3 regions of the Mesorhizobium sp. CA13 genome follow, and region 3 is predicted to be linked to each of the others. Evidence: predicted binding sites of a transcription regulator. Region 3 holds the regulator's gene; each other region holds the start of a gene.
The links. The regulator LexA, encoded in region 3, represses DNA repair genes until DNA is damaged. The targets are predictions, from matches to a motif close to TGTTCNNNNTGTGTTCNG.

Region 1: recA (recombinase RecA) is a predicted target of LexA. The motif match lies at 6,746-6,763, and genes of this name have one in related genera.
Region 2: LB566_RS17555 (YifB family Mg chelatase-like AAA ATPase) is a predicted target of LexA. The motif match lies at 8,018-8,035, and genes of this name have one in related genera.

What each region holds. Positions count from the first base shown of each region.
Region 1 is NZ_JAIUHS010000001.1:81,033-91,593, forward strand. It holds gene LB566_RS00485 (RNA methyltransferase) at 1-256, opposite strand, end outside; gene LB566_RS00490 (NADP-dependent isocitrate dehydrogenase) at 469-1,680, shown strand; gene LB566_RS00495 (glutathione S-transferase family protein) at 1,765-2,391, shown strand; gene alaS (alanine--tRNA ligase) at 2,618-5,284, opposite strand; gene recA (recombinase RecA) at 5,591-6,688, opposite strand; gene LB566_RS00510 (carbohydrate kinase family protein) at 6,971-7,915, shown strand; gene LB566_RS00515 (pseudouridine-5'-phosphate glycosidase) at 7,992-8,909, shown strand; gene LB566_RS00520 (TfoX/Sxy family protein) at 9,179-9,502, opposite strand; gene LB566_RS00525 (GFA family protein) at 9,595-10,092, shown strand; gene sufA (Fe-S cluster assembly scaffold SufA) at 10,218-10,561, opposite strand, start outside.
Region 2 is NZ_JAIUHS010000007.1:36,480-47,040, forward strand. It holds gene LB566_RS17515 (2-dehydro-3-deoxy-6-phosphogalactonate aldolase) at 1-186, opposite strand, end outside; gene LB566_RS17520 (2-dehydro-3-deoxygalactonokinase) at 183-1,157, opposite strand; gene LB566_RS17525 (SDR family NAD(P)-dependent oxidoreductase) at 1,154-1,921, opposite strand; gene LB566_RS17530 (putative bifunctional diguanylate cyclase/phosphodiesterase) at 2,076-3,425, opposite strand; gene LB566_RS17535 (GtrA family protein) at 3,579-5,375, opposite strand; gene LB566_RS17540 (glycosyltransferase) at 5,539-6,549, shown strand; gene LB566_RS17545 (GtrA family protein) at 6,554-6,928, shown strand; gene gshB (glutathione synthase) at 7,002-7,943, shown strand; gene LB566_RS17555 (YifB family Mg chelatase-like AAA ATPase) at 8,129-9,661, shown strand; gene LB566_RS17560 (malate synthase G) at 9,711-10,561, opposite strand, start outside.
Region 3 is NZ_JAIUHS010000004.1:254,172-264,732, reverse strand. It holds gene lpxB (lipid-A-disaccharide synthase) at 1-493, shown strand, start outside; gene gltA (citrate synthase) at 568-1,896, opposite strand; gene gltX (glutamate--tRNA ligase) at 2,079-3,503, opposite strand; gene LB566_RS12690 (ComEC/Rec2 family competence protein) at 3,607-6,057, shown strand; gene lexA (transcriptional repressor LexA) at 6,051-6,791, opposite strand; gene LB566_RS12680 (TetR/AcrR family transcriptional regulator) at 7,257-7,928, shown strand; gene kynU (kynureninase) at 7,931-9,178, shown strand; gene kynA (tryptophan 2,3-dioxygenase) at 9,239-10,075, opposite strand; gene LB566_RS12665 (AMP-binding protein) at 10,072-10,561, opposite strand, start outside.

The DNA of each region.
Region 1 (10,561 bases), on a different contig from region 3:
AATTCAGGTCGGCCATCGCCGTGGCGAGATCGTCGAAAACCTTCACGGCGTCGATGACATGATCGGCACGGCTGGCGGCCGCACGCGCCTTCTCGTTCGGCCAGCCGTCGCGCGGGTTGACGAGGCGAAGTTCGACCAGGCCGAAATTGGCCATGGCGCGCGCGACCATGCCGATATTCTCGCCGAGCTGCGGCTCCACGAGGATGATGGCGGGGCCGGCGGCTGAAGCGTTATCGGAATCTTTGATGACGGGCATGATTGTCAATGAACTGCTGTTTGCGGCATTTCAGCGTCCCCTGCCATATTCGGCCGCGAAAATGAAGCGTTCGCAAATGGCGGGGCGATCGCTTCGCTTTCGTGACCGATCGCCGTTTGCGCGGCCAAAAACGCTTTGATATAGGGGCGCATCCCGGCCGAACGCCACGCGGGCAAGGCCGTCCCATTTCCCAGCAACGAGGCATTCTTTCCATGGCGAAGATCAAGGTGGCGAACCCGGTCGTCGAACTCGACGGCGACGAGATGACCCGCATCATCTGGCAGTTCATCAAGGACAAGCTGATCCACCCTTATCTCGACCTCAAGCTTGAATATTACGACCTCGGCATCGAGCATCGCGACGCCACCAACGACCAGGTGACCGTCGATTCGGCCAACGCCATCAAGAAGTACGGCGTCGGCGTGAAATGCGCGACCATCACGCCCGACGAGCAGCGCGTCGAGGAATTCAAGCTGAAGAAGATGTGGAAGTCGCCCAACGGCACCATCCGCAACATCCTCGGCGGCACCATCTTCCGCGAGCCGATCATCATGAAGAACGTGCCGCGGCTGGTGCCCGGCTGGACCAAGCCGATCATCGTCGGCCGCCACGCCTATGGCGACCAGTACCGCGCTACCGATTTCCGTTTCCCTGGCAAGGGCAAGCTGACGATCAAGTTCGTCGGCGAGGATGGCCAGGTTATCGAGCACGACGTGTTCGATGCGCCTGGCGCCGGCGTAGCCATGGCCATGTACAATCTCGACGAGTCGATCCGCGAATTCGCCCGCGCTTCTCTGAACTACGGCCTGCTGCGCAACTATCCGGTCTATCTCTCGACCAAGAACACCATCCTCAAGGCCTATGACGGCCGCTTCAAGGATATTTTCCAGGAAGTCTACGAGGCAGAATTCGAGGCCGAGTTCAAGTCGAAGAAGCTGTGGTACGAGCACCGCCTGATCGACGACATGGTGGCCTCCAGCCTGAAGTGGTCGGGCGGCTATGTCTGGGCCTGCAAGAACTATGACGGCGACGTGCAGTCCGACACGGTGGCGCAGGGGTTCGGCTCGCTCGGCCTGATGACCTCCGTGCTGATGACGCCGGACGGCAAAACGGTGGAAGCGGAAGCCGCGCACGGCACCGTCACCCGCCACTATCGCCAGCACCAGAAGGGCGAGGAAACCTCGACCAATTCGATCGCCTCGATCTTCGCCTGGACGCGCGGTCTCGCCCACCGCGCCAAGCTCGATGACAATGCCGAACTGAAGCGCTTCGCCGAGACGCTGGAGAAGGTCTGCATCCAGACGGTCGAGAGCGGCTACATGACCAAGGACCTGTCGCTGCTGATCGGCCCCGACCAGCCTTGGCTCTCGACCACCGGCTTCCTCGACAAGATCGACGAGAACTTGCAGAAGGCGATGGCGTAGGCACCCGCGGGTTCGACATGCCGAAGGCTCCGGAAGGAGCCTTCGGCTTTTGGGCCAACGAAAACGAAGCAAAGGGCTGGCAGCATGGCCAAACCGGTCCTCTACGGCGCTGACTACAGTGTTTACGTGCGCATAGCGCGCATGGCGCTGGAGGAGAAGGGCGTCGACTACGAGCTTGTGCCGGTCGATGTCTTCGCCGCCGAGGGCATCCCCGGCTGGTATTTCGAGCACCACCCATTCGGCCGCATCCCGGCCTTCGAGCACGACGGTTTTCGCCTGTTCGAGGCCAGCGCGATTGCGCGCTATATCGATGAGGCGTTCGACGGGCCACCCTTGCAGCCGAAGGATCCGCGCGGCCGCGCGCGGATGAACCAGATCATCGGCATGCTCGACGCCTATGGCTATCGGGCCATGGTCTGGGATGTCGCCGTGGAGCGGCTGGAGAAGACCGAGCCGGATGAGAGGCTGATCGCCGATGGCCTGAGCCAGGCGGAAACGATCCTCAGGGTGCTCACCTCACTCAAGGTTCCCGGACCGTGGCTGCTCGGCGACCGGGTGACGCTCGCCGACCTGCATGCGGCGCCGATCATTGCCTATTTCGTCAAGGTCAGCGAGGGGCGGGATCTGCTGGCTCGGTTTGCGGATATCCGGGACTGGCATGCTCGGGTGGTCGAGCGCCCGAGCTTTGCACGCACCGAAAAGCTGGGCTAGTCGAGCGAAACTTGCTCGGCGTTAGCGCCGCCCCTCATTGCCCTGCCGGGCATTTCTCCCCGTAAAACGGGGAGAAAGAAGCTGGCCGCGACCTCCGCGGCCATTCTTCAACGACGATAATTGGCGAAATCACGCCCGAGAGCGTCCTTCTCCCGTTTACGGGGAGAAGATGGCGGCAGCCAGATGAGGGGCGGCGCTGCCCTGAACATCTGATGATTCCGGCAGTTCACGCGGCTTCGAGCGCCGCCCTCACCGCAGCAATCGCGTCATCGGCCTTCGAGGCATCGGGGCCACCCGCCTGGGCCATGTCGGGCCTGCCGCCGCCGCCCTGCCCGCCGAGTGCTGCGGAGGCGACGCGCACCAGGTCGACGGCGCTGAAGCGGCCGACGAGATCGTCTGTGACGGCGACCACGACGCTCGCCTTGTTGTCCTCAGCCGTGCCGACGAAGACGACGACGCCTGAGCCGAGCGAGCTTTTGCCGGCGTCAGCCAGCGGCTTCAGATCCTTCGGCGAGACACCGGAAACCGACTTGCCGAGGAAGCCGACCCCCGCGACGGTCTCGTTCGCGGCCGGCGCGTCAGCGGGCGACCCGCCGCCCAGCGCCAGCTTCTTGCGCGCTTCGGTGAGCTCCTTCTCGAGCTTCTTGCGCTCTTCGAGCAGGGCTTCAACACGCGCCGGCACGTCGGCCGGCGAGATTTTCAGCGTTGCCGCGGCCGCCTTCAGCCGCCGGTCCTGTTCATCGAGATGCTTGCGCGCGGCCTCGCCCGTCAGCGCCTCGATGCGGCGCACGCCAGCGGCGACGGCACTGTCGGACACGACGCGCACCAGGCCGATGTCACCGGTTGCCCTGACATGCGTGCCGCCGCAGAGTTCGACCGAATAGGGACGGTTGGCCTTGGCCCCGTGCAGGCCGGTGCCCATCGACACGACGCGCACCTCATCGCCGTATTTCTCGCCGAACAGCGCCATGGCACCTTCGGCAATTGCATCGTCGACCGACATCAGGCGCGTGGTCACCGGGCTGTTCTGCACCACGATCTCATTGGCCATGCGCTCGACCTCCTCGAGTTCCGAGGGCGAGATGGGCTTGTTGTGCGAGATGTCGAAGCGCAGGCGCTCGGGCGCGACCAGCGAGCCCTTCTGCGCGACATGGGTGCCCAGCACCTCGCGCAGCGCTTCATGGATCAGATGCGTCGCGGAATGGTTCGCGCGCAGCCTGGAGCGCCTCGCATGGTCGACCTTCAGCTCGACGGCGGCACCGGTCCTGGCCGTGCCGCTAATCACCTTTCCGAGATGCACGAAGAGCCCGTCGGCCTTCTTCTGCGTATCGGAAACGTCGATCGAGAAGCCTTCGCCTGAAATGGTTCCCGTGTCGCCAATCTGACCGCCGGATTCGGCATAGAACGGCGTCTGGTTGACGACCACGGCAACCGCTTCGCCCTTGCCGGCGCTGTCGACAGCCTTGCCGTCGCGGACAAGCGCCTGGATGATGCCTTCCGCAGCTTCAGTCTCGTAGCCGAGGAATTCGGTGGCACCGGCTTTTTCGCGCACCGGGAACCAGACCGCTTCGGTCGCCGCCTCGCCGGAGCCCGCCCAATGCTTACGCGCCTCCGCCTTCTGCTGCTCCATCGCATTGGTGAAGCCGGCAAGATCGACCGAGATGTTGCGCTGGCGCAGCGCATCCTGCGTCAGGTCGAGCGGGAAGCCATAGGTGTCGTAAAGCTTGAAGGCCGTCTCACCATCCAGCATGTCGCCGGCGCCGAGCTTTTCCGTCGCCTCCGACAGCAGACCGAGACCGCGTACCAGTGTCTTGCGAAACCTGGTCTCCTCAAGCTTCAGCGTCTCGGTGATCAGCTGTTCGCCGCGCACAAGTTCCGGATAGGCCTGGCCCATCTCGCGAACCAGCGCCGGCACCAGCTTCCAGACCAGGGGTTCGTTCGCACCGAGCAGCTGCGCATGGCGCATGGCGCGACGCATGATGCGGCGCAGCACGTAGCCGCGCCCCTCATTGGACGGCAGCACGCCGTCAGCGACCAGGAAGGAGGACGAGCGCAGGTGATCGGCTATGACGCGATAGGACGCGACGGTCTCGGCGTCGGGACCGCGGCCGAGCGCTGACGACGCGGCATCGATCAGATGGCGGAACAGGTCGGTCTCAAAGACGCTTTCAACGCCTTGCAGGATGGAGGCCATGCGCTCCAGGCCCATGCCGGTGTCTATCGACGGGCGCGGCAGGTCGATGCGCTCGTCCTTCGTCACCTGCTCATATTGCATGAACACCAGGTTCCAGAATTCCAGGAACCGGTCGCCATCCTCCTCCGGGCTGCCGGGAGGACCGCCCCAGATGTGCTCGCCGCGATCGATGAAGATTTCCGAGCACGGCCCGCATGGGCCGGTGTCGCCCATCGCCCAGAAATTGTCCGAGGTCGGGATGCGGATGATACGATCGTCGGAAAAACCGGCGATCTTCTTCCAGAGACCAGCCGCCTCGTCGTCGGTGTGATAGACGGTGACGAGCAGCTTGTCCTTCTTCAGCCCGAATTCCCGGGTGATGAGGTTCCAGGCCAACTCGATGGCGCGCTCCTTGAAATAGTCGCCGAAGGAGAAATTGCCGAGCATCTCGAAGAAGGTCAGGTGGCGCGCGGTGTAGCCGACATTGTCTAGGTCGTTGTGCTTGCCGCCGGCGCGAACGCTTTTCTGGGCGGTCGTGGCACGCGAATAGGGCCGCTTCTCCAGGCCGGTGAAGACGTTCTTGAACTGCACCATGCCGGCATTGGTGAACATCAGCGTCGGATCGTTGCGTGGCACAAGTGGGCTCGACGCCACGACCTCGTGACCCTCCTTGCGGAAATAGTCGAGAAATGTCGACCGGATCTCGTTCACGCCACTCATGAATGCTGCCTTTTCGAGAGAGCCGCCGGCCGGACCGGCGGAAAATGGGCTCTGCGCTTTAGAAGATGGAGCTGGCCTTTTAGCCGCCGCTTGGCACCCTGTCCAGAAACACGCAAGCTGGTCAATTCGCGGTTCGCCAGCCGCTCAAAACGCAAACCGCCGGCACGGGGCCGGCGGTTCGAAACGCAATACTACAGAACTCGATTACATAAGCTCAAGTTGATGAACCTGGATTATGGCCGAACTCGGGCCGTAAACCGAATGCCAGATCGCGCCGGCGAACGCTTGGATTGCGCCGGCGAACGCCTACATCGCGCCGGCTTCATCCTCGAACCCATCGTCACCACCTTCGGAGCCGCCATTCTCGAGGAATTTTTCGGCGATCAGTCCGGCGTTCTGCCTGAGCGCAAGTTCGATCTCGCGCGCCGTATCGGGATTGTCGCGCAGGAACAGCTTCGCGTTCTCGCGGCCCTGGCCGAGACGCTGCGAATTGTAGGAGAACCAGGCGCCCGACTTCTCGACCACGCCGGCCTTCACCCCGAGATCGACCAGTTCGCCGGTCTTCGACACGCCTTCGCCGTACATGATGTCGAACTCGACCACCTTGAAGGGCGGCGCCAGCTTGTTCTTGACCACCTTGACGCGCGTCTGGTTGCCGACGACCTCGTCGCGGTCCTTGACCGAGCCGATGCGGCGGATATCGAGACGCACCGAGGCGTAGAATTTGAGCGCATTGCCGCCGGTGGTGGTTTCGGGCGAACCGAACATGACGCCGATCTTCATGCGGATCTGGTTGATGAAGATGACCATGGTGTTGGAGCGCGAGATCGAGGCGGTCAGCTTGCGCAGCGCCTGGCTCATCAGGCGGGCCTGCAGGCCGGGCAGCGAATCGCCCATCTCGCCCTCGATTTCGGCGCGTGGCGTCAGTGCCGCGACCGAATCGACCACCAGCACATCGATGGCGCCGGAGCGCACCAGCGTATCGCAGATTTCAAGCGCCTGCTCGCCGGTGTCAGGCTGCGAGATCAGGAGGTTTTCGAGATCGACGCCGAGCTTGCGGGCATAGACCGGATCGAGCGCGTGCTCGGCATCGACGAAGGCGCAGATGCCGCCCTTCTTCTGGGCTTCCGCCACCGTGTGCAGCGCCAGCGTCGTCTTGCCCGAGCTTTCCGGCCCGTAGATCTCGATGATGCGGCCGCGCGGCAAGCCGCCGACGCCAAGCGCGATGTCGAGACCGAGCGAGCCGGTCGGCACGGTTTCGATCTCGACAACCTGCTCGTTCGCGCCGAGCCGCATGATCGAGCCCTTGCCGAAAGCTCGCTCGATTTGCGACAGCGCCGCATCCAGAGCCTTTGATTTGTCCACTGCCTTATCCTCTACAAGCCGCAAGCTGTTCTGAGCCATGATACATCACCCCGTAGTCGTCAATGAAGGCCGGACAATCCGTAATCCTTGGTTATTTGTACCTTTTTTGTTCTCATTTGGCAAGAGGGATCAAGCATTTGAAAAATAAGCAACATCCTGATTTGTTCTTTTTTTGTCTCACGATTCGGCTCCAGCATGGCCCGAACATTAGGCCAGGCTGGTTCGCCGTGCCGGCCTCACGAATCGCCGGCCGTTGCCTGCGAAGCTCCGTCGCACGGCATGGCGCTTGTGCGTGAGCGCCAACAAAGGTCATATCGGCGCATGGTGAAATCTCCAAGAGTCCTGGCGGTGGGCGGCGCCCATATCGACAGGCGCGGCCAGGTATCCGGCGCTTATGTGCCGGCTGCCTCCAACCCGGGCACGATGCGCGAGGATGTCGGCGGCGGCGTCTTCAACGCGTTGCGCAGCGCGGTGCGGCGAGGCGTCTCGGGCTCGCTGCTGTCGGTGCGCGGTGGCGATACCGCCGCCGACACGGTTTCGCGCGCCATCGCCGAAGCAGGCATTGCGGACTTGTCCGCGGTGTTCCTCGACCGCACGACGCCGAGCTATACGGCGCTGATCGACCGTGAGGGCGAACTGCTCGTCGGCTTTGCCGACATGGCGCTCTATGAGCTGGCGTTTACCAAGCAGATCCGCCGCTCCAGGGTGCGGGAAGAGATCGCCGCCGCCGATGCCGTCCTGTGCGACGCCAATCTGTCGTCGGCGGCTCTGGAGCGGCTGGTATCGCTTGCCGCCGGCAAGCCCGTCTTCGCCATTGCCATTTCACCGGCTAAGGTCGTGCGCTTGAACCCGGTGCTCGGCGGCCTGGCCGTCGCCTTCATGAACAGGCGCGAAGCGGTGGCGCTTGCCGGGCTTGACGATGCCGCTTCTCAGAAGATTATCGTCGACGGGCTGAGGAGCGCCGGGCTCGACAGCGCGGTGGTCACGGCGGGCGGCGGCCCGGTGCTCGGTTTCGACCGCGACGGCAGCTTTGCCGTCGTCCCGCCCCCTCCAAGAAAAATCGTGGACGTCACCGGCGCCGGCGATGCGCTTGCCGGCGCGACGGTCGCCGCCTTGCTGCGCGGCATGCCCTTGCGTGCGGCGCTGCGCGAGGGTGTCGCCGCCGCAACGCTGGCCATCGAAAGCGCTGGCGCCGTTCCCGATTTCACCACGGCGACTTTCACGCAAGCGCTGGCTCTTGTGCCCGATGAGCAGGAAGTGGCATGAGACCGGCCAGTTCACAGTGCCGCAGTGCGGCTTGAGCGTCCGGAAGGATGCGCCGCACTCCGGATTGGAGATCCAGATGACCCCAGAGACCGCCCGCCCCTTCATCGATGTCCACGCGCCGGTGGCGCAAGCCTTGGCCGCCGGGAAGCCCGTGGTGGCGCTGGAAAGCACGATCATCACGCATGGCATGCCCTACCCCGATAATGGCGCCATGGCGGCCGACGTGGAAAAGATCATTGGGGATGGCGGCGCGGTGCCGGCGACGATCGCCGTGGTGACAGGCCGCATCAAGATCGGCCTCTCCGACGGAGAACGCGAATCGCTCGCCATGACCGGCGATGCCATGAAGCTCTCGCGCGCCGATCTCGGCTTCGCCGTCGCACAAGGGCGCACCGGCGGCACCACGGTTGCGGCCACCATGATCGCCGCGCACATGGTCGGCATAAAGGTGTTCGCCACCGGCGGCATTGGCGGCGTGCACAAGGGCGCCGAAAAAAGCTTCGATATTTCCGCCGATCTCGATGAGCTCGCGCGCACGCCCGTCATCGTCGTCTCGGCCGGGGCCAAGGCCATCCTCGACATCGAAAAGACGCTGGAAGTGCTGGAGACCCGCGGCGTGCCGGTGATCGGCCATGGCTGCGAGACCATGCCGGCCTTCTGGTCCCGGCAGTCGCCATTCCGCGCGCCGCTGACCTTGCACGCGCCGGAAGACATCGCGCATTTCTACAAGACGCGACAGGCGCTGGGCCTGAGCGGCGGCATGCTGATCGCCAACCCTGTGCCGGAGGATCAGGAAATCCCGGCCGGCGAGATGGCCGGCTATATCGAGGCCGCACAGAAGGCTGCCGAGGCGCTCAACGTCACCGGCAAGGCGGTAACGCCGTTCCTGCTGTCCAAAATCCTGGAACTCACCGGCGGCCGGAGCCTGAAGACCAACATCGCGCTGGTCGAGAACAATGCGCGGCTGGCGGCAAGGATTGCCAGGGCGCTGTAGGGGACAGATCTGCTGCGCAGATCTATCAATACCTGCGGGCCAGCGCCCCCCTCTGTCCTGCCGGACATCTCCCCCACAAGGGGGGAGATCGGATATTCCGACTGCTTTCGCCAATTTTCAGCATCGAAGAAAGGGCGTCGCCGCCCAGACCGCCAATCTCCCCCCTCGTGGGGGAGATGTCCGGCAGGACAGAGGGGGGCGTGACAGAACGCGACTCATTCTGGATCGTCTTCAGAACCCATGACGGTATTCTTCGGCGAACGCAGCTCCTACTTCCCCGCCCGCCGCCCCGCCTCATAGGCCCGCCGCGCCCATACCGCCATCTCGTCGGGGTCGTCGAAGGCACCATCGGGAATGCTCCAGTAGGGCATCGCAACCAGCTTGCCGTGGCGGGACCCGGTGTAGGTCCACTGCGTGCAGCCGGCGGCCTCGAAGTCGGGCGCGCTTTGCTCGTCCGCTTTCAGCATCAATTCGCCGCGCAGCACGATGGCGACGATGACGCCGTCGGCATAGATGCCCTTGCCGCCGAACAGTTTTCGGATGCTGACCGGGCCCAGGCTCTGGAAGAGTTCTTCTATGCGTTCATTGTCCATGCGCGGATCATGTCACCGCGATCCGGCCTTGTCATCGGCGCAACCAAAACCATGCTGACAGGTTGAAGGATGACCGATCGGAGTTTCCCGCCATGCCTGTCCTGCTCAAAGGCTCCTGCCGCTGCAATGCCGTTCGTTTCGAGGTGGAAAGCCACACGCCCGTGCCGTTCATGCTGTGCTACTGCTCGATCTGCCGCAAGCAGCAGGGCGGCGGCGGTTTTGCCATCAATCTCGGCGCCGACTACGAGACGATGACCATCCGGGGCAAGAGCAGCCTCGGCGTCTATCGGGCCGAGATCGAGGACGACGAACATCCGCATTGCGAGATCTCGACCGGAGAGCGCAATTTCTGCCGCAAATGCGGATCGGCGCTGTGGCTCTACGACCCGACCTGGCCGGAACTCGTCCATCCCTTCGCCTCGGCGATCGACAGCGACCTGCCGACGCCGCCTGAGAAGGTGCATCTGATGCTGAAATACAAGGCCAACTGGGTCGAGCCCGATATCGGACCGGGCGACAAGGTGTTCGACGTCTATCCCGAGGAATCGATCGCCGACTGGCACAAGCGGACAGGAATGTGGGTGGAGTAGTCTTCTACCCGTGTGCGGGGAACGTGCAAGCTGATGTGAGGCGGCACAGACTTCGGATGGGCCGGCGCGCTGCTCTCATCCGGCCCTTCGGGCCACCTTCTCCCCGTAAACCCGGCGAAGGAAGGTCAGGCCGAAGCGCGCGCCTCGGCCAGCGCCTTGAGATCGGCCGGCTTCAGTTCGACGGATTCGCCGCAGCCGCAAGCCGAGCTCTGGTTCGGGTTGTGGAAGGTGAAACCGGTGCGCAGCGTGGTCTGCTCGAAATCCATCTCGGTGCCGAACAGGAAAAGGGCTGCCTCCGGCGCGACATAGACGTGGGCGCCGTCGCGCTCGATGTGGTCGTCCTTGGTGTTGGGTTCGGTCACCAGATCGACCGTGTATTCCATGCCGGCGCAACCGCCCTTCTTGATGCCGAGGCGAATGCCATGCGCGCCTTCACGCGTGGCAACGATCTCGCGCACCCGGTCGGCGG
Region 2 (10,561 bases), on a different contig from region 3:
CGGCAGCACTTGGACAATCCTGGCGATAGACGAAAACGGCTGAGGCGAATTGAGCGGCACCTCGATAGCCTCGATGCCGGCATCGAACAATGCCTGGCCGATGGCGATCGCCTCGCTTGCCTTGAGGCCGCGCAGGATGGCGACCAGCCCGCGCTTGAGCTTCGGGAAGGCAGCGGTCTGGCTCATCGGGCAACTCCGGTTCTGGCGATCATGCCGTTCTCGCGCGCCGCCTCGATCAGTCCGGCGCGCACCGCCTCGTCAGCGTCGACGGTCCGCACGCCAAGCCCGGCAAGGCCGAGCGCCTGCCGATAAAGCACCGCAAGCGCGCCGGAGGCAATCAGCACCACCGATGTGGCGCCGGCGGCCTGGCGGCGCCTCGCCGAAGCGATCTCGCCGCCGATCAGCAGGCCGGACAGACAGGCCGCGGCATCGTCGGCCTTCAAATCCTGGAGCAGGCCGGCGGCGCGGATCGAAAACAGCCTTGCGCTGACGTCGCCACCTTCATCCAGCGCCGCCTCGCACCAGCGGCTGAAGAAGGGGTTGTCGGCTTCAACCGGCTTGGGATGCTCGCCGAGCGAATGGCGCAGGATCGAATGCGCGGCCAGCACCGAGAACAGCTCGCCGGTCGGCCAGGTGCCGAAACCGGCAACGGCGCCGTCCTCGACCAGAACCCATTTCGAATGGGTGCCCGGCATGCAGACGATTTCACGGCCCTTTGCCGGCAAACCGGCGCCGGCAAGCTGTGTCTCCTCGCCACGCATGACGTCGGGCGCATCGGCCAGGCGCTGGGCGAGGCCGGGTACGATGCGAATGTCGCGGCACTCCCCCGGGATCCGGGCCGCGCCGGCCAGGATGGCGCCGATCGGCGCCGGCACGCTGACATAGGGCGCTTCGAGCCAGCCTTGGCGCGAGCCTGCCATGCCGCAGATGATGACGGGCAGCGTTTCAGGCGCGCCCATGGCGGCGAGATGATCCTCGAGAACCCGGGAAAAGCCCTTGTCGCGCGCGGTGATCAGTCCGTCGTCGCCGCGACGCTCGGCAAGCACCTTGCCGCCGCCGTCGATCAGCCAGGCACGAAGCCGGGTCGTGCCCCAATCGAGCGCCGCGACTGCCGGCACATTGCCGGCAAATCGGGGGCCGGCAAACCCGGGGCTCACAGGAAACCTCCATCGACGATCAGCATTTGCGCGGTCAGCATGCGCGAGGCATCCGAGGCCAGGAAAAGCACGGTGCCGACCAAATCGTCCGGCCGCATGACATCCTTGATGCACTGCTTGGCGACATGAGAGGCAAGCGCCTGTTCCGTGACCCAGCGTTCCTGCTGCCGTTCCGTGATGACCCAGCCGGGCGCGACGGCGTTGACGCGGATACGGTCGGGGCCGAGCTTGCCGGCCAAACCCTTGGTAAGGCCGAGTATGCCCGCCTTGGCGGCGGTGTAGGCCGGCATGTCGGGGTGGTTGATCAGGTAGGAGGTCGAGGTGAAGTTGATGATCGAGCCGCCGCCGGCGCGCTTCATGCCAGGCGCCACGGCCTGCGCGGTGAAGAAATGCGGTCTGAGGTTGATCGCCTGGTTGTTGTCCCAGAACTCCACCGTCACGTCCTCGACGGCGTGGCGTTCGTCCCAGGCGGCATTGTTGACCAGCACGGTGACGTCGCCATGCGCTTCGGCCGCCTTCGCGGCAGACGCCCGCAGCGATTCGATGTCGCGCAGATCGGTCTTGAGGTAGAGCGGCCGGCGGCCGAGCTCTTTCTCGATGCGGTCGGCAAGCGCGGTGCTGGGCTTGTCGGCGATATCGATGAAGGCGACCTTGGCGCCCTGGCGCATGAAACCCTCGGTCAATGCCGCGCCGATGCCGGAGCCGCCGCCGGTGATCAGCACCGAAGCACCTTCGAGGTCGGCAAAACGTGCCGATGGCATCATGGTTTTCGTCTCCCGGGTTGACCGGCGCGCATCCTAGCCAGACCGGTCCGGCGGGCAAGGGCGAAAAGACGGATTTTCCGGCTTATGTCTGACAAAAAGCCTGGAGGCCGCGCACGGGCACGCCTGGACTTCGATCGGGACGGACGATCGCCGTTCAGATCGCCTTGGCGCGCAGGGCGCCACGGAAGGAGTCGCGGAGATAGCCGAGCGTGGCGTCGGCGTCGGCCGGCTTGCCGAACAGATAGCCCTGCCCACCGGCGCAGCCGAACTGGACGAGCCGGTCGGCCTGCGCCTCTTCCTCGATGCCTTCGGCGACGACATCCATGCCAAGCCCTTCGCACATTGCGAGAATGGCGCGGATGATGTGCTCCGACGGGCGGTCATCCAGAATGGAGGAGACGAAGGCGCGGTCGATCTTGAGCTTGTCGAAATGGAATTCGCGCAGCCGCCCGAGCGAGGACTGGCCGGTGCCGAAATCGTCCAGCGAAACGCGGATGCCGACGCGGCGCAGGTCCTCGACGATCTGCGCGGCCGAGGCCGGATCGTTCATCAGGCCGGTCTCGGTTATCTCTATCTCCAGACGGCGCGGATCGAAGCCGGTGCGGTCGAGGATCGCCAGTATGTGCAGGCCGGTGTTCTGGTCGACGAGCTGCGAGGGCGACAGGTTGAAGGACAGGAACAGGTCCTTCGGCCAGCTCCTCGCCGCCTCGGTCGCCTTGCGCAGCACCAGCTGCGACAGCGGGCCGATGATGCCGCGCTCCTCGGCGATCGGAATGAAGACGGTCGGCGGTACCGAGCCGAGATCGCGGTCGGTCCAGCGCGCCAGCGTCTCGAAGCCGATGGTGCGGCGCGTGGCGAGGTCGACGATCGGCTGGAAATGCGGCTCAACCTCGCCGGCCGAGACGGCGCGGCGCAGCGCCTGCTCGATGCGGGTGACGCGCTTGGCCGCCTCTTCCATTTCGCGGGTATAAACGACGACCCGCCCGCGGCCGGACCGCTTGGCATGGTAAAGCGCCGTTTCGGCCTTGTTGATGAGGATCTCGGTGGTCTCGTCGCCGGAATAGAACAGCGAACAACCAACGGAGGCCGACAGCCTGGCGGTGCGCTCGCCGACATCGTAAGGGGCGGATAGGATCTCGATCAGCATGCGCGACTTTTCGGCCGCCGCCTCCTCTGAGAACACCAGCGGGTAGAGGAAGGCGAATTCATCGGCGCCGATGCGGCAGACCGTGGAATGGCCGTCCATCGAGGCGCGCAGCCGCATCGCCACCTGGATCAGGATGTCGTCGCCGGCCTTGTGGCCGAACAGATCGTTGATCGGCTTGAAGCCATCAAGGTCGAGAATGCCGACGGTGAAGGGCGCGGGATCGTCGGCACGGTCGCTGATCAGGCGATCGACCTTGTCGAAGAAGCGGCGATGGTTGCCAAGCCCGGTCAACGGATCGGTGAATGCCAGATCCGTGCTCTCCCTGTTTGCCTGACCGGTGCCAAACGAAGTTTGCATCGGTGTCCCTGTTTCTCGAAGTCGGAATTTATGCCCGAGACTGGCAGCAAACCCTTTAGGAAACGTATCGGGAAAATCGATTTTTCGCCGCTAAAGCGCGTTGTTCTCCGCAAAGCCGTCCAGGCTCAAGGGCGTCGTCGCTCACGCGGATTCTCAACCGGCGGGGCGAACGCGATAGAGCTCCAGCGGCGCGCCCTGGGTCTCCGCCACCGGTTCCAGCCAATCCGGCACGCCGCCATGCATCAGCCCGGCCAGAAAGCCGTCAGGCGCCTTGGCTGCGAGAAGCCTCGTTTCGGGGTTGCCGCGGCAGAGCGCGACAATCCCGACGCGATGGCTTGCCACGACGGCTTTCGCGTCAGTAGCCGAGCCCAGCAAGGCATCGAATACGAGCAGGTTTCCGGCAACATTGCGGTGGTAGGGCCCAGCGAGCGCGCGATGGCGGGTAAAGGCCAGGATCGGCGAGCCGAGATTGGAGACGGCCAGCACCGTGGTGTGAGGCATGCGGGCGAGCGCGGCGAACGAGGCCTTGCTGTTGCAAGGTGCATCGATGCCGGCGTCCGTGATGGCCGTACCGGTCTGGAAGGCATTCGATGCCGCCTCGGCGGCGCTGGACCAAACTGCATTGACCGAGATCAGCCAGGCTGCGGCCATACGGAGCACGGAGCCACCGGACGGACTGTTTTCGGCGCGCTGCCGCCATTTGGCGATCCAGGCGCAAAGCGGGATCACCGCGAAGGCGATGGAGAAGGTCGAGCCGCGGACCTCCCAGGCACTGACCAGGAAAGCCACCAGCAGCAGCGCCCCGACGAGACTGTCCTGCCGCCGCCAGCCGCCCTTGCCGAGGCGCAGCGCCATCAGGATGATCGCCACCAGCGGCGTCGCGAAGCGCGCCACCGCCCTGGCCGGATCGGCCGCGACGAGCTGGAATATCGATTGCGCTTCGTCGATATGACCGAGCCACATCTGCTGGAGGCGCGGGTCGAGGTCCGCATAGGGGGCAGCCAGGCATTGCGGGAACAGAAACATCACGACAAGGATAAGCACGAATGCCAGCAGGCCGAGCGAGACCAGGCGACGGCCGTACGTCGCATTGGCGGCCCGCCATGAGGCGATGACCGCAAGGCCGGCGCCGGCAAGCGCGGCAACCACGAACTGCACGGTCGAGAAGGTGTCGCATTGGGCCTGCCCCCATGCCGAAGCCGGTATGGTGGCGATGAAAACAAGGGCCGAGACGGCGGTGACGCCCAAGCCAAAATCCCTGGCGATCAGCCTTTCGCCGGCACCGCTGACGAGGAACAGCAGGGCGACGACGGCGCCGAGGGTTCCAGCATAGGGGGCGCTTTCCATGCCGATCGCTAATGCCAGGGTGGCGCACGCGCCGGCAAACAGGGCGGCGGGCCGGTGGCGAGGTGCTTCAAGCAGCAAAGCCAGGCCGGCCAAGGTCAGCATCAGCTGGACATTGTGGTGATCGAGTGCGCCGGGCGAGAAGATTCCGAGATAGTACAAAGCCGCTCCGCCGACCACCGCAGCGGGCAGGACCGCGTGCTCGCCGGCGAAAGCGCGCGCGGCGCGCATGATGGAGAACAGCGCGAGCCAGAATTGCAGGAGAGGCCAAAGCACCTGCACGACCTGCTCGCCCAAAGCGGCACTGCCCGTCAGGGCCGACAGGGCAAGCATGCAGAGCGCCAGCGGGGCGTCGAGCAGCCGCGACCAGTGCATGACGAAGCCACCCTCCAGCCCCATCCTGTACTGGTGCAGGTCGAACCAGCCCTGGCCGGCCAGGAGGTCGCGAACCTCCACCAGTTGCAGCAGGCTGTCATTGTCGCCGGCCGGGTTGGCCAGTTGCGGGAATCCGGCATAGCGATCGAGCGCCAGCAGCAGCAAGGTGGCAAGCAACGCAAACGCGATGTCGGCCTTCCAGGTGGAAGCGCCGTTACTGGCTGTGCTCATCCCCATCGCCTCTGGCAGGAATGCCGGGCCTTTCCGGCCAATCGACACTCGTACAGTCCGGCCTTAAACCTAGCCTTAACGGCTTCAATAAATAGTAAAACCGCCTGAACGCGCCTGACTTTGGCGCGAACCGCGCGTGGCGGCGAGGCACCCGGAGAGGAAAATGCCGCAAGAGCTTCGCTACGAACCCACCATTGCCGTGCTCCTGCCTTGCTACAATGAAGAATTGACGGTCGCCGAGGTGGTGCGGCGCTTCCGCGAGACGCTGCCTTTGGCGACGGTCTATGTCTACGACAACAATTCGCGCGACCTGACCGCGTTGCGCGCCCGCGCGGCCGGCGCCATCGTGGTGCGCGAACCGCGCCAGGGCAAGGGCAATGTGGTGCGGCGCATGTTCGCCGACATCGACGCCGACATTTACCTGATGGCCGACGGCGACGGCACCTATGCGCCGGAAGACGCGCCGCAATTGATCAACACGCTTCTGACCGAGCGCTCCGACATGGTGGTGGGCACCCGGCGCGGCGTCACCAACGATGCCGGCAGGACCGGCCATGCCTTCGGCAACCGCGCCTTCAACAGTCTCTATAAAGGGCTGTTCGGCAGCGATTTCACCGACATATTCTCGGGCTACCGCGTCTTTACCCGGCGCTTCGTCAAGAGCTTCCCGGCCGTCTCCGGCGGCTTCGAGATCGAGACCGAAATGTCGGTGCATGCCTCGCAGCTCAAATTGCCCGTCAGCGAGATCGCGCTCGATTACGGCAAGCGGCCGGACGGCTCGTCGTCGAAGCTTTCGACCGTTCGCGACGGTGCCAGGATCCTTTGGATGTTCGCCATGCTGATGAAGGAAACGCAGCCGCTGCGTTTCTTCGGCGCCTTCGCCCTAGTCTTCCTGGCGTCGAGCCTGTTCCTGATGGCGCCGGTGCTGGTCGAATTCGCCGAGACCGGGCTGGTGCCGCGCATGCCGACATGGGTGCTGTCGGTCGGCCTGCTCTTGCTCTCGATGCTGGCTGGTGTGACCGGCGTGATCCTCGATTCGGTGTCGCGCGGCCGCGCCGAACAGAAGCGCATCTTCTATCTATCGATGCCTTCGGGCAGCGTCGAGCGGCGCGAGCGCGCCAGCGAGCCGACTGCCGCGAAGGCCGGCCCAGGCAAGACGCCTCGCGCCGCATGAAGCGGTGAGCCGTCTCATCCGCTTCCTCTTTGCCGGCGGCATCGGCTTCGTCGCCGACGCTGCCGCCCTCTGGCTGCTGCTTGCGGTCACGCCGCTCGGCCCTTTCAGCGCCCGCATGCTGTCCATCGGCTTTGCACTCTGCGTCACCTGGCAGATAAACCGGCATCTGACCTTCTCGCCGTCGAGCCGCGGCTTGGTGCGGGAAGGCGCGCGCTATGGCGGCGTCGGCATCGCCACCAGCATCGCCAACTATCTGGTCTACTGCGCCATCCGTGTCGTCCTGCCGACAACCCCGCCATTGACCGCCCTTGCTTTCGCTTCGCTGACCGCGATGGCGGTGTCCTTCCTCGGCTATTCCAGGCTGGTCTTCGACCGCTAGCGGCGTGGCCCGATTGGCAGAAGGCGCCGGGACCCTTATATCGCTCTCTCATCGACCGTGCTGGGGACCTGACATGAAGCTGAAAATCGCCGTCCAGATGGACCACATCTCCACCGTGTCGATCGCCGGAGACACTTCTTTCGCGCTGTCGCTGGAGGCGCAGCGGCGCGGCCATCAGCTCTACCACTACACGCCCGACCGGCTGTCGCTGCGCGACGGCAAGGTGTTTGCCCGCATCGAGGAGATGCAGGTGCGCGACGAGAAGGGCAGCCACTATTCGCTGGGGGAGAAGGTGCGAACCGACCTGTCGGAGATGGACGTGATCCTGCTGAGACAGGACCCGCCCTTCGACATGAACTACATCACCACCACGCACATACTGGAGCGCATCCACCCCAGGACGCTGGTGGTCAACGACCCGGCGTGGGTGCGCAACAGCCCGGAAAAGATCTTCGTCACCGAGTTTTCCGACCTGATGCCGAAAACGCTGATCACCAAGGATCCCCAGGAGGTCGCCGCCTTCCGCAAGAAATTCGGCGACATCATCGTCAAGCCGCTCTACGGCAATGGTGGTGCGGGCATCTTCCACCTGCTGGAGGCCGACCGCAACCTCGCATCGCTGCTCGAAATGTTCGGCCAGATGTTCCGGGAGCCCTACATCGTGCAGCGTTACCTGAAGGATGTGCGCAAGGGCGACAAGCGCATCATCCTGATCGACGGCGAGCCGGTCGGGGCCATCAACCGGGTGCCGGCCGAGCACGACTCCCGCTCCAACATGCATGTCGGCGGCCGCGCCGAGAAGACCGAGCTGACCGAACGCGAACGCGAGATCTGCGCCCGCATCGGGCCGGCACTGAGGGAACGCGGCTTCATCCTCGTCGGCATCGACGTCATCGGCGACTACATGACCGAGATCAACGTGACCTCGCCGACCGGCGTGCGCGAAGTCAAACGCTTCGGCGGCGCCGACATCGCCAGCCTGTTCTGGGACGCGGTGGAGGCCAAGCGGAAGTAGCCGTTTTCACTTCGTATTAACCATGTTCCGTTTTTGCAACCGGAGACAATCGCGCCGCAACTTAAGCGATTGCGTGTTCCTGTAATGTTCTTGATTTAGCCGAGGAACTGTGATTGTCTCCGGCCCAGGCCCTTCGCGGCCTGATTGCAAAAGGCTTGGGGCAAGCCCAGATCCGGGGGCAAAACATGGTGGCGCGGGTTCGCACGGTTGCTTTCCAGGGCATCGAGGCCGTGCCGGTCGACGTGCAGGTGATGATCGCGCCCGGCAAGGTCAACATGCACATTGTCGGCCTGGCCGACAAGGCGGTGGCCGAAAGCCGCGAACGGGTGCAGGCGGCACTCCATGCTTCCGGCCTGTCGATGCCGTCCAAGAAGGTCACGGTCAATCTGGCGCCCGCCGACCTGCCCAAGGAGGGCAGTCATTACGATTTGCCGATCGCGCTCGGCCTGATGGCGGCGCTTGGCGCCATTCCGGGCGACATGCTGGCCGGCTATGTCGTGCTTGGCGAACTCTCGCTCGACGGCACCATTGCGGCGGTCGCCGGCGCCCTGCCGGCGGCGATTGGGGCTAATTCTGAAGGCAAGGGCCTGATCTGCCCCTTCGCCTGCGGCTCGGAGGCCGCCTGGGCCGGCAAGGATTTCGACATACTCGCGCCGCGCAGCCTGATCGCCATCGCCAATCATTTCCGCGGCACGCAGGTGCTGTCGCGCCCCGAAGCCGGCATCCATGCCGCGGCGCGCGACCTGCCCGATCTCGCCGACATCAAGGGCCAGGAAACCGCCAAGCGGGCGTTGGAAGTGGCGGCGGCCGGCGGGCACAATCTGCTGATGGTCGGGCCGCCGGGATCGGGCAAGTCGATGCTGGCGCAGCGGCTGCCGTCGATCCTGCCGCCGCTGGCACCGAAGGAACTTTTGGAAGTCTCGATGATCGCCTCCGTCGCCGGCGAGCTCGGCGAAGGCAAGCTGACCGACCGGCGGCCGTTCCGCGCGCCGCACCATTCGGCCTCGATGGCGGCGATGGTCGGCGGCGGCATCCGGGCGCGGCCGGGCGAAGTGTCACTTGCGCACCACGGCGTGCTGTTCCTCGACGAATTTCCCGAATTCACACCGCAGACGCTCGACGCGTTGCGCCAGCCGCTGGAGACCGGCGACTGCATGATCGCGCGCGCCAACCATCGCGTCACCTATCCGGCGCGCATCCAGCTTGTGGCGGCGATGAACCCGTGCCGCTGCGGCATGGCCGGCGAGCCCGGCTATCGCTGCCTGCGGGGCGAGCGCTGTCGCACCGACTACCAGGCCCGCATCTCGGGCCCGCTGCTCGACCGCATCGATCTCAGGATCGAGGTGCCCGCGGTTTCAGCCAGCGACCTGATCCGGCCCGACCGGGCGGAGAAGAGCGCCGACGTGGCGCTGCGCGTGGCGCGTGCCCGCGCCCTCCAGCGCGAGCGCTTCGAACGGCTCGGCGTCACCAGCGCCACCACAAACGCGCATTGCGCGCCGGCGGTGATCGAGGAGATCGCCATGCCCGACGCAGCGGGCCTGTCGCTGCTCAAGGACGCCAGCGAAAAGCTTGCCTTCTCGGCGCGGGCCTACCACCGGGTGCTGAAAGTGGCGCGCACGCTCGCCGATCTCGACGCCAGCGAGACCGTCGGCCGCATTCATCTGGCCGAAGCGATCTCCTATCGTATGAGCTCGGAGCGCGTGGCGCAGGCGGCGTAGTCGCGCTGCCTCGAGAAGAGGGGAACGGAACGCCCGCCGGCTGAAACGCTCAGGCCCGGTCCTTCACCTTCAGTTCCAGCCGCCGCGCGTGCAGCACCGGCTCGGTGTAGCCGTTGGGCTGGATGCGGCCCTTGAAGACGAGGTCGCAGGCGGCCTGGAAGGCGACGGAGCCGTCGAAATCGGCGGCCATCGGCCGGTAGAGCGGGTCGCCCTGGTTCTGCTGGTCGACGATCGCCGCCATGCGCTTCATCGTTTCCATCACCTGGTCGGCCGCACAGACGCCATGGTGCAGCCAGTTGGCGATGTGTTGCGAGGAGATGCGCAGCGTGGCGCGGTCCTCCATCAGGCCGACATCGTTGATGTCGGGCACTTTCGAGCAGCCGACGCCCTGGTCGATCCAGCGCACGACGTAGCCCAGAATACCTTGCGCGTTGTTGTCGAGCTCCGCCTGGATATCGGCCGGCGACCAGTTCGGCCGCACCGCGACCGGCACCGACAGGATGTCGTCGAGCTTGGCCTTCGGCCGGCTCTTCAGCGCCGCCTGCACGGCGTGGACATCGACCTTGTGGTAATGGGTGGCGTGCAGCGTCGCCGCGGTCGGCGAGGGCACCCAGGCGGTGTTGGCGCCGGCCTTGGGGTGGGCGATCTTCTCGGTGAGCATCGCCGCCATCAGATCGGGCATCGCCCACATGCCCTTGCCGATCTGGGCGTGGCCGGCAAGCCCGCATTCCAGCCCCGTGTCGACATTCCAGGCCTCGTAGGCGGAAATCCAGGCAGCCTGCTTCATGTCGCCCTTGCGGATCATCGGGCCGGCTTCCATCGAGGTGTGTATCTCGTCGCCGGTGCGGTCGAGGAAGCCTGTGTTGATGAACACGACGCGCTCCCTGGCGGCGCGGATCG
Region 3 (10,561 bases):
CCTGCGGCTGATGTTGCCGACCGTGCCGCATGTCGCCGATGTCGTGCGCTCCGCGGTCGCTCGCTGGGACGAGAAGCCCGAGATCATCCTCGACGCTGAGCGAAAGTGGCAGGCCTTCGGCAAGGCCGACGCGGCGCTGATCGCGTCCGGCACGGTTTCGCTTGAATTGGCGCTGTCCGATGTGCCGATGATCTCCTGCTACCGGCTTGACCCTGTTGCGCGCATCGTGGCGCCATATCTCGTTTCGGTCTGGTCGGCGCTGCTGCCCAATCTGATATCGGATCGGGCGCTGATCCCGGAATTCTACAACGAGTATGTCAAGCCGAACAATCTGGCCCGCCAGCTCGAAGCGCTGTTCGCCGACACAGGCATGCGCAGATGGCAGAAGGACGGGTTCGCCGAGATCGCGCGGCGCATGACAACCGCCAAGCCGTCAGGCGACATCGCCGCGCAGGTGGTGATGAGGTATATCAAAGGAGTGAGTAGTGAGTAGTGAGTAGGAAATGCCGCTCTTTTTCCCTACTGACTACTGACTACTGACTACTGACTACTCACTACTGCCTTATTTTACCGCTTCGCGATCGGCACGTAGTCTCGCTCGGGTGCGCCGGTGTAGAGCTGGCGCGGGCGGCCGATCTTCTGGCGCGGATCCTCGATCATCTCCTTCCACTGCGCGATCCAGCCGACGGTGCGGGCAACGGCGAACAGCACGGTGAACATGGTGGTGGGGAAGCCCAGCGCCTTCAGCGTGATGCCGGAGTAGAAGTCGACATTGGGATAGAGCTTCTTCTCGATGAAGTAGGGATCGGTGAGCGCGATCTTCTCCAGTTCCATGGCGATGTCGAGCAGCGGATCGTCCTTGATGCCGAGCTCGCCCAGCACTTCGTGCGCGGTCTTCTGCATGATCTTGGCGCGCGGATCGTAGTTCTTGTAGACACGGTGGCCAAAACCCATCAGCCGGAACGGATCGTCCTTGTCCTTGGCGCGGGCGATGAATTCGGGAATGTGATCGACATGGCCGATCTCCCCCAGCATGTTCAGCGCCGCTTCGTTGGCGCCGCCATGCGCCGGACCCCACAGGCAGGCGATGCCGGCGGCGATGCAGGCAAACGGATTGGCGCCCGACGAGCCGGCGAGCCGCACGGTCGAGGTCGAGGCGTTCTGCTCATGGTCGGCGTGCAGGATGAAGATGCGTTCCATCGCGCGCGCCAGGACCGGGTTGATCTTGTATTCCTCGCACGGCACGGCAAAGCACATGTGCAGGAAGTTGGCGGCGAAATTCAGTTCGTTCTTCGGATAAATGAAGGGCTGGCCGATATGGTATTTGTAGGCCATGGCCGCGATCGTCGGCATCTTGGCGATCAGCCGCATCGACGCCACCATGCGCTGGTACGGGTCGGATATATCGGTGGAGTCGTGATAGAAGGCCGACAGCGCGCCGACCACGCCGCACATCACCGCCATCGGATGCGCGTCGCGGCGGAAACCGGTGAAGAAGCGCGACATCTGCTCATGCACCATGGTATGGCGCGTCACGCGGTAGTCGAAATCGTCCTTCTGCGCTTTGGTCGGCAGTTCGCCGTAGAGCAGGAGATAGCAGACTTCCAGGAAGTCGCCATGTTCGGCCAACTGGTCGATCGGATAGCCGCGATGCAGGAGGATGCCGGCGTCGCCATCGATGAACGTGATCTCGGACTCGCAGCTTGCCGTCGAAGTGAAGCCGGGATCGTAGGTGAAGGCGCCGGTGGTGCTGTAGAGCGTGGCGATATCGATGACGTCAGGCCCGACCGAACCACTTCGCACCTTGAATTCGTGCGTCTTGCCGGCGAATTCCAGCTTTGCGGTGGCTTCCTGGGTCTTGCCGCCCAGTTCCCGTCTTGTCGCAGCTTCGGTCATTGCAAACTCCTTCTTGTTTCCTCATGCCGGCAAAGGCAAATTCTGCAAAGCGACACGTCGAAGTCACCGAATGCGCGTATTCGCGACCGCATTTTAGGGGGTGCGTGCCAGATTGGGCCAAGGCCCAATGTTGCACTGCGAAACGCGCCTTTCAATGCCAATCTTCTTGGGCCAGATTGCTCCTAATCGATTTGATCCGCGATGCGCGCCAAGCTCTCCTCGCGACCAAGCACGGCGAGAACGTCGAACACGCCGGGTGAGGTGCTCTTGCCGGTCAGGGCGGCGCGCAAGGGCTGGGCGACGGCGCCGAGCTTGTGGCCGCCGGCCGTCGCATAGTCGCGGATCGCGGCTTCAGCCGAGGCCGCCGTCCAGTCGCCTGAAACCGCCTCGAGGGCGTCGTGAGCGCCACGCAGGACCTTGCGCGCATCGTCATTGAGCAGCAGGGCTGCCTTCTCGTCGATCGGCAACGGCCGCGCGGCAAACAGGAAGGCGGCGCCATCGACGAGTTCGACCAGCGTCTTGGCGCGCTCCTTCAGTCCCGGCAGCGCTGCCAGCAACTGCGCCCTGTTCCTCTCGTCGAGGCGTGCGGCCATCGCCGGGCCGCCTTCGAGATAGGGCAGGGTGGCGATGAAGATGTCGAACAGCTCGGTATCGCCCATGCGGCGCATATGTACGCCGTTTAGCGCCTCGAGCTTGGCGAAATCGAAGCGGGCGGCGCCCTTGTTCACGTCGCCGATATCGAACCAGGCGATCATGTCCTGGATCGACATGATCTCGTCGTCGCCGTGGCTCCAGCCGAGCCGAGCCAGATAGTTCAGCAGCGCTTCGGGCAGGTAGCCCATGGCGCGGTAGGCCTCCACGCCCAGCGCGCCGTGCCGCTTCGACAGCTTGGCGCCGTCGGCGCCGTGGATCAGCGGTATGTGCGACATTGAAGGCACATCCCAGCCCATGGCGTTGTAGATCACGGTCTGGCGAGCGGCATTGGTGAGGTGGTCGTCGCCGCGGATGATGTGGGTGACGCCCATGTCGTGGTCGTCGACGACGACGGCATGCATGTAGGTCGGATTGCCGTCCGAGCGCAGGATGATGAAGTCGTCCAGATCCTTGTTGGGAAAGCGCACGTCGCCCTGGACACGGTCATGCACCACCGTCTCGCCCTTGGTCGGCGCCTTGATGCGGATCGCGCCCTTGACGCCGGGAGGCGCCTGCGAAGGGTCGCGGTCACGCCAGCTTCCGTCATAGCGCGGCGGCAGGCCCTTGGCCCGCGCCGCCTCGCGCATTGCCTCAAGCTCAGCGGGGGTCTCGTAGCTGTAGTAAGCCTTGCCCATGCGCACCAGCTCCTCGGCCACCTCGCGATGGCGCGGCGCGCGCTCGAACTGCGACACCGCCCCGCCATCCCAGGAGAGGCCGAGCCAGGTCAGCCCATCGAGAATGGCGGCCGTCGCCGCATCGGTGGAGCGCTCGCGGTCGGTGTCCTCGATGCGCAGCAGCATCGTACCGCCGGTGTGCCTGGCATAGAGCCAGTTGAACAGCGCCGTACGCGCGCCGCCAATGTGCAGATAGCCGGTGGGCGAGGGGGCAAAACGGGTGACAACCTTGTCGGACATACAACTCTCGGGAAACGTCTGGAGCGGGGTGCGGATCACGCGCACTTTCGCGCGCCGCGCGTTCATGTAGCATAGGGTGTCGAGGGCGCAAGGGGCAGACCCGATGGCTGGAGCGGGCCGGGCCGCGGAGGAAGGCGACGACGTCGTTGCTGGCGTCAGCGAACGCTCGCTTTTTGCCATGCCCGCGCCGGTCTCATTGCCGCTGGCGCCGCCGCCCTTGCAGCAGCCGGGCAAGTCGCTGCCGCCGGATGTTTCCGCGCCGCCTGGCGTCCCCGCTGTCCGCGCGGCCTCGCGCCTGCGCCGGGAGTTCGGTCGTGCTTCATGGCCTCGCCTGCGCAACGGAGTGGCCAGAGCCGCCGAGCTCGAACTCGATCGGGGCGTAGCCTTCCTGCTGATACCGGTGTTCCTGGCATGCGGATCGGTGGCCTATTTTTCGCTGGCGGCGGAGCCGGGCTTTGCCAAGCCTCTCGCGATCGCGATCCTGATGGCGCTGTGCGCGCTCGTTTCGCGCTCATGGTCGAAAACCCATCTGTGCTTCATGGCGGCGCTGTTGTGCGCGCTCGGCATGCTCGCCGGCAAAGTCGAGACCTGGCGGGCGGGAACGCGGATGCTGGGCTCGGAAATCTCCACGCAAATCACCGGCCGCGTCGTTTCAGTCGACCAGATGGAGACCGGCCGCATCCGGCTGACCATCGACGTGACATCGACCGCACGGCCGAAACTACGCTACGCGCCGGAGCGCGTCCGCCTTTCGGCGCGCAAGGTACCGGCTGAGGTGACGGCCGGCTCGCTCGTGACCGGCTATGCCAAGCTGTTGCCGCCGACCGGGCCGGTGCGGCCGGACAGCTACGACTTTTCCTTCGACAGCTACTTCGCCGGCATCGGTGCCAGCGGGTTCTTTCTCGGCAATCCCAAGATCGTCTCGGCCGATGACAGGCCGCTGTGGGCCGCTCTTTCAGCCGCCATCGAGAGTGCTCGTGAAAGCATTGCCGACCATATCAGGGACAGCATCGGCGGCGCCGAGGGCGAGATCGCCGCGGCGCTGATCGTGGGCGTGCGCGCCGGGATTCCCGACGAAATCAACGAAGCGATGCGACGCACCGGCATCTACCACATCATCTCAATTTCCGGGCTGCACATGGCGCTGGTCGCCGGCACCGTCATGGGGCTGCTGCGTGGTGGCTTCGCGCTGTTCCCGAACTTTTCCTCCCGCCGGCCGGTCAAGAAATACGCGGCCGCGGCGGCACTTTTCTCGATCGCCGCCTATCTCGTCATTTCGGGCGTCGTCGTTGCCGCCGAACGCAGCTTCATCATGCTGGCGGTGATGCTGATCGCCGTCCTGTTCGATCGGGCGGCACTCACCATGCGCAATCTGGCTATTTCGGCGATCGCCGTCATCGTAGTGTCGCCGCACGAGGTGGTAGGGCCGAGCTTCCAAATGTCGTTCGCCGCCACCGCGGCCCTGGTCGGCGCCTATGCCGGCTGGTCGGATCGCAAAGCCGACAAAGCGCGGACCCCGCCGCCGCAACGGACCTGGCCCGGCTTCCTGACGCGAAAATTGCTGCTGGCGACAGGTGGGCTGGCGATGACCTCGATCATCGCGGGAAGCGCCACGGCGCTTTTCGCCATCTGGCATTTCCAGCGCGTGTCGCCACTCAGCCTGTTCGCCAATCTTGCAGTCATGCCGATCGTTTCCGTCGTGATGTTCCTTGCGGTTGCCAGTGCGCTGCTGATGCCGTTCGGGTTCGATGGACCATCGCTTTATCTGATGGGCAAGGGACTGACCGCGATGATCGCCATATCCGGATGGATCTCGCAACGCTCGCCGGTCGACGCGGTCGGGTTGATTTCGCAGCAATCCGTTCTTCTGGTCGCGATCGCCCTGGTCATCGCGACGATGGCCACGACATGGCTGCGGCTGGCGGCACTTCCCTTCGCGCTCGCCGGCCTGTTGACCGTCGCGGATACGCGCACGCCGGACGTGCTGATTTCGGAGGATGCCCGCCTGGTGGCGCTGCCGATCGGCGGCGGCGAGCTCGCGATCAACCGGGCGCGCCCGAACGAATTCACGGTCGACAACTGGAAACGCGCGCTGAAATCCGAAACCATCGTTGGGCCGGAGCTGTTCGACAGCGGCGACCGACAGTTCGACATCTTCGATCCCGCGCAACTTCCCGCCGGAGCGCCTTTCTATTGCTTCACCGGCCTGTGCATGGCCCGGCATCCCTCCGGGGCGATCATCGCGCAGGTGGAGGATCGCAAGGATGCCTGGAGGGCCTGCGCCTATGCGGATCTGATAGTCATCGACGATCCCGGGGGCTACGACCCCTGCCACAATCCGCTGGTCCTCGTCATCACCAAGCGGCAGCTCGCTCGGAACGGAAGTGCCGCCGTCTTCTTCGACCAGCAATCGGCGACGGAACCGGCCCAGGTCAGCTTTGCCGTCGACAGGCCATATCGGCCCTGGCACGAACAGCGAAAATTCTCGCGCGAGGCACGGGGACTGCCTCCCTACCGCAAACCCGAAAAGCCCAACGCCGAACCCGCTCAGTAGCGCCTGATCAGTCCGACCAGCTTGCCTTGCACCTTGACCCTGTCCGGTCCGAAAATACGTGTTTCATAAGCCGGATTGGCGGCCTCGAGCGCAATCGAGGCGCCCTTGCGACGGAAGCGCTTCAGCGTCGCTTCCTCCTCGTCGACCAGGGCCACGACAATCTCGCCGGGACTTGCGGTGTCGGCGTTGCGGATGATGACCGTATCGCCGTCGAAGATGCCGGCCTCGATCATCGAATCGCCCTTGACCTCCAGCGCATAATGCTCGCCGCCCATGATCATGTCCGGCGGCACCGAGATGGAATGCGTCTGATGCTGGATAGCGTCGATCGGCACGCCGGCCGCGATACGGCCCATGACCGGGATCGAAACCGCTGAAACCACGTCGTCGTCATTGCCAGCGGCGGGCAGGCGCGAGGGCGCCGCCGGCTTGATCTGCCTGTTAAGGCCGCCCTGTCCGAGGCTGCCCTGGATGACGCTCGGGGAGAACTTCTTTGCCGCGTTAAGACCCGGCGCGATCGAATCCGGCAGGCGCAGCACCTCCAGCGCGCGGGCCCGGTTCGGCAGGCGGCGAATGAAGCCGCGCTCCTCCAACGCCGTGATCAGCCGATGAATTCCCGACTTAGAGGCGAGGTCCAGCGCTTCCTTCATCTCGTCGAAGGACGGCGGAATGCCGCTTTCCTTCAGCCGTTCATGGATGAACATCAAGAGTTCATGTTGCTTGCGCGTGAGCATGGCGGCCCCCAAAGGCATTGCACGAAGGGTCTGGAATCAGAATCAGAAAACAAACCCAGAACAAACACTATCTGTTCCAGTTGTGTTCCGCAACCATTTAAAGTTTAATGAATTCGTTAAGGCGGCGGAAACGAAAGGCCCTCCCGCAGCCAGCATCCTGCCAGCGCCGTCTGTCGTCAATGCGCTCTCAGCCTCTTTGAAACTATTTTGGTTAATGGCCTGTGGCCCGGCCGATCTCCACTGTTGGTACAAGCCTGCAAACTGTGTGACCGGCAGGTGCCGGCTGCCTTTTGGGGCGGATCAAAATCTCCGCGGCTCGTGAACGAAACGAAACCAAAATGCCAACTTCCTGCCGGAAAGCGGCCAGGCATCACCGAATGCGACGGGCTGCGTTCGTTCGCTCCTTGCTTCCGGCTCGCTTGACTAAACCGTATAACAATGTACGGTTTTCGAAGAGGGACACCAATGACCACGCCGAAGCAGGCCGCGCGACGTGAACGGATAGAGGAGGCCGCCTATGCGGTGCTCCGGGAAACCGGCTACAAAAGCGCCTCCCTGCTTGCCATCGCCAAGCGGGCATCGGCCTCGAACGAAACCCTCTACAACTGGTACGGCAACAAGCAGGTCCTGTTTCGATCCCTGATCGAAGCCAATGCGGGAGAAGCAAGGAAGCTGCTGGAGGACGCCCTTCGCCAGGCGCGCGATCCGCTCGAAACCCTGAACTTGCTCGGGCCAGTCCTGCTGACCCTTGTGACGGGCGACAAGGCGGTGGCGCTCAATCGCGCCGCAGCCGGCGACGTCAACGATACAGGCACGCTTGGCCAGTCGATCGCGCAATTCGGCCGCAATACCATAATGCCGCTTGTTGGCGACCTGCTTCGAACCGCAAGTCGGGCCGGCCTGATCGCCTGTGACGATCCTGCCGAAGCCGCCGACATCTACGTCCGGCTTTTGATCGGCGATCTCCAGGTTCGCCGGATCGTCGGGGTGCTCGAGGAGTTGCCTCGGCCGGAAATCGAGCAAAGATCGAACCGGGCGTTCACCCTGTTTTTGCGCCTCTATGCGGCCAGCCCTTGCCCCGGCGGCAAAACGGCCGGCCCGTTTCCGGGGCGCTCTTCTCACCGAGGAACATCGTGACCATGAGCAAAATTCCCGATCTCGCAGCGATCGAGGCAATGGACACCGCGGATCCGCTGCGTGCCATGCGTGACCGCTTCACCTTGCCTCAAGGGGTGATCTATCTCGACGGCAATTCGCTCGGCGCCGCTTCGCCCGCCGTGTTCGGCGAGCTGCAGAAGGCCGCCACGCAGGAGTGGGCGCAGGATCTCATCCGCGCCTGGAACACCGCCGGCTGGTTCGACATGCCGGTCGAACTCGGCGACCAGCTCGGGCGCCTGATCGGGGCCGCCGCCGGCCAGACGGTGGTCTGCGATACCACCTCGATCAACATCTACAAGGTGCTGCATGCGGCACTCGGGATGCGGCTGGACAGGTCGGTCATCGTCGCCGAGGGGGACAGCTTTCCGACCGATCTCTATATGGCCGAAGGCGTTGCCTCGACGCGGCCGAGCACGATGCTGCGTCTTGAGGGTGTCAATGCGCCGACCATAGAAGAACTGATCGATGAGCGCGTTGCGGTCATCCTGGTCAACCACGTCAACTACAAATCCGGGCAGCTGCGCGACATGGCCGCGCTGACGCGCAGGGCGCATGATGCCGGCGCGCTGATCGTCTGGGATCTCTGCCATACCGCCGGCGCCCTGCCGGTCGAGCTCGACCGTTCGAACGCAGATTTCGCCGTCGGCTGCACCTACAAATATCTCAATGGCGGCCCGGGTGCCCCGGCCTTCATCTACGCGGCCGAGCGCCACCATGGCGATGTCCGCCAGCCGCTCAGCGGCTGGTGGGGCCATGCGCGGCCTTTCGCCTTCGAACAGGGTTTTGCTGCCGGCACAGGTATCCACCGGTTTCTCTGCGGCACGCAGCCTGTGCTGTCGATGCGCGCGCTCAAAGGGGCGCTCGATGTCTGGAACGACGTCGACATGGCAGAAGTGCGCAGGAAAAGCATCGCATTGACCGATCTGTTCATCCAGCTCGTCGAGGCAAAATGCGGCGTCTACGGCCTCGAACTCGAAAGCCCGCGCGACGGCAATGAGCGCGGCAGCCAGGTGTCGTTCCTCCACCCGCATGGCTATCAGGTGATGCGGGCCCTGATCGAGCGCGGCGTGATCGGCGATTTCCGCGCGCCATCCACGATTCGCTTCGGCTTCACGCCGCTTTATGTCGGCTATGTCGATGTCTGGCAGGCGGTCGAGGTGCTGGAAGACATTTTGCGCACGGACGCCTGGCAGGAGGCGCGTTTCGCCGTCAAGGCGGCGGTGACTTAAGAGCCTGTCGCTCAGAAAAGCGCAGCGGTTTCGAGATAACGATATGCACTCAAAGCTGCGTCAGAGCCGGGTGCGGACCTTCCACAGCTCCGGGAACAACTCGACCTCCAGCATCTTCTTCAGATAGGACGCGCCCGATGTGCCGCCGGTGCCGCGCTTCATGCCGATGATGCGCTCGACCGTGGTGACGTGGTTGAAGCGCCATCGGCGGAAATAATCCTCGAAGTCGACCAACTTCTCGGCGAGTTCGTAGAACATCCAGTAGCGCTGCGGGTCGCGATAGATGGTCTGCCAGGCGACCAGGACCTCTTCGTTCTCGGTCCGCGTTTCGCGCCAGTCCGTTCGCCTTGCGTCGGCGCCGATGTCGAAGCCGTTGCGGGCGAGCAGCAGCAGCGCCTCGTCGTAGAGCGACGGCTGCGCCAGGATCGCCTCCAGTTTCTCGCTGAGGTCCGGCCGATGCTTGTGCGGCCCGAGCATTGCGAGGTTGCGGTTGCCGGCCATGAATTCGATGGCGCGGTATTGCCAGGACTGGAAGCCCGAGGACTGGCCGAGCGCATCGCGGAATTCGGTGTATTCACTGGGCGTCATCGTGCGCAGCACGTCCCAGGCATTGTTGAGCTGCTCGAAGATGCGCGCGACGCGCGAAAGCATCTTGAAGCTCGGTTCGAGACGGTCGGCGCGGATGGAGCGGATTGCGGCGCCGATTTCGTGCAGCGCGAGCTTCATCCAGAGTTCCGATGTCTGGTGCTGGATGATGAACAGCATCTCGTCATGGGCTGACGAAAGCGGCTGCTGCGCCTCGAGCACCTTTTCCAGATGCAGATAGTCGCCGTAGGACATGCGCTCCTTGAACGACATTTCCGCGCCCTCGGTGGAAGGGTCGTAGGGCTTGCTCAATTGATCTTCTCCGCGCGCAGCCGGAAGCGCTGGATCTTGCCGGTCTGCGTCTTGGGCAAAGCGGCGATGAATTTTACCGAGCGCGGGTATTTGTAGGGCGCGATCGTCGCCTTGACATGGTCCTGCAGGCGCTTGACGGTCATTGCGTCCGGCGCCACGCCTTGTACGAGCACCACATGCGCCTCGACGATCTGGCCGCGCTCTGCATCCTCGGCTCCGACCACCGCGCATTCGGCGACATCGGCATGCGCTAGCAGCGCCGCTTCGACCTCGGGGCCGGCGATGTTGTAGCCGGCACTGACGATCATGTCGTCGGAGCGCGCGGCGAAGTGGAAGAAACCGTCCTCGTCCTGCCAGAACGTGTCGCCTGTGAGGTTCCACCCGTCGCGGACATAGTCGCTCTGCCTGGCATCGGCCATGTAGCGGCAGCCGGTCGGTCCCCGCACCGCGAGCCTGCCTGCGGTGCCGCGCGGCACTTCACGCATT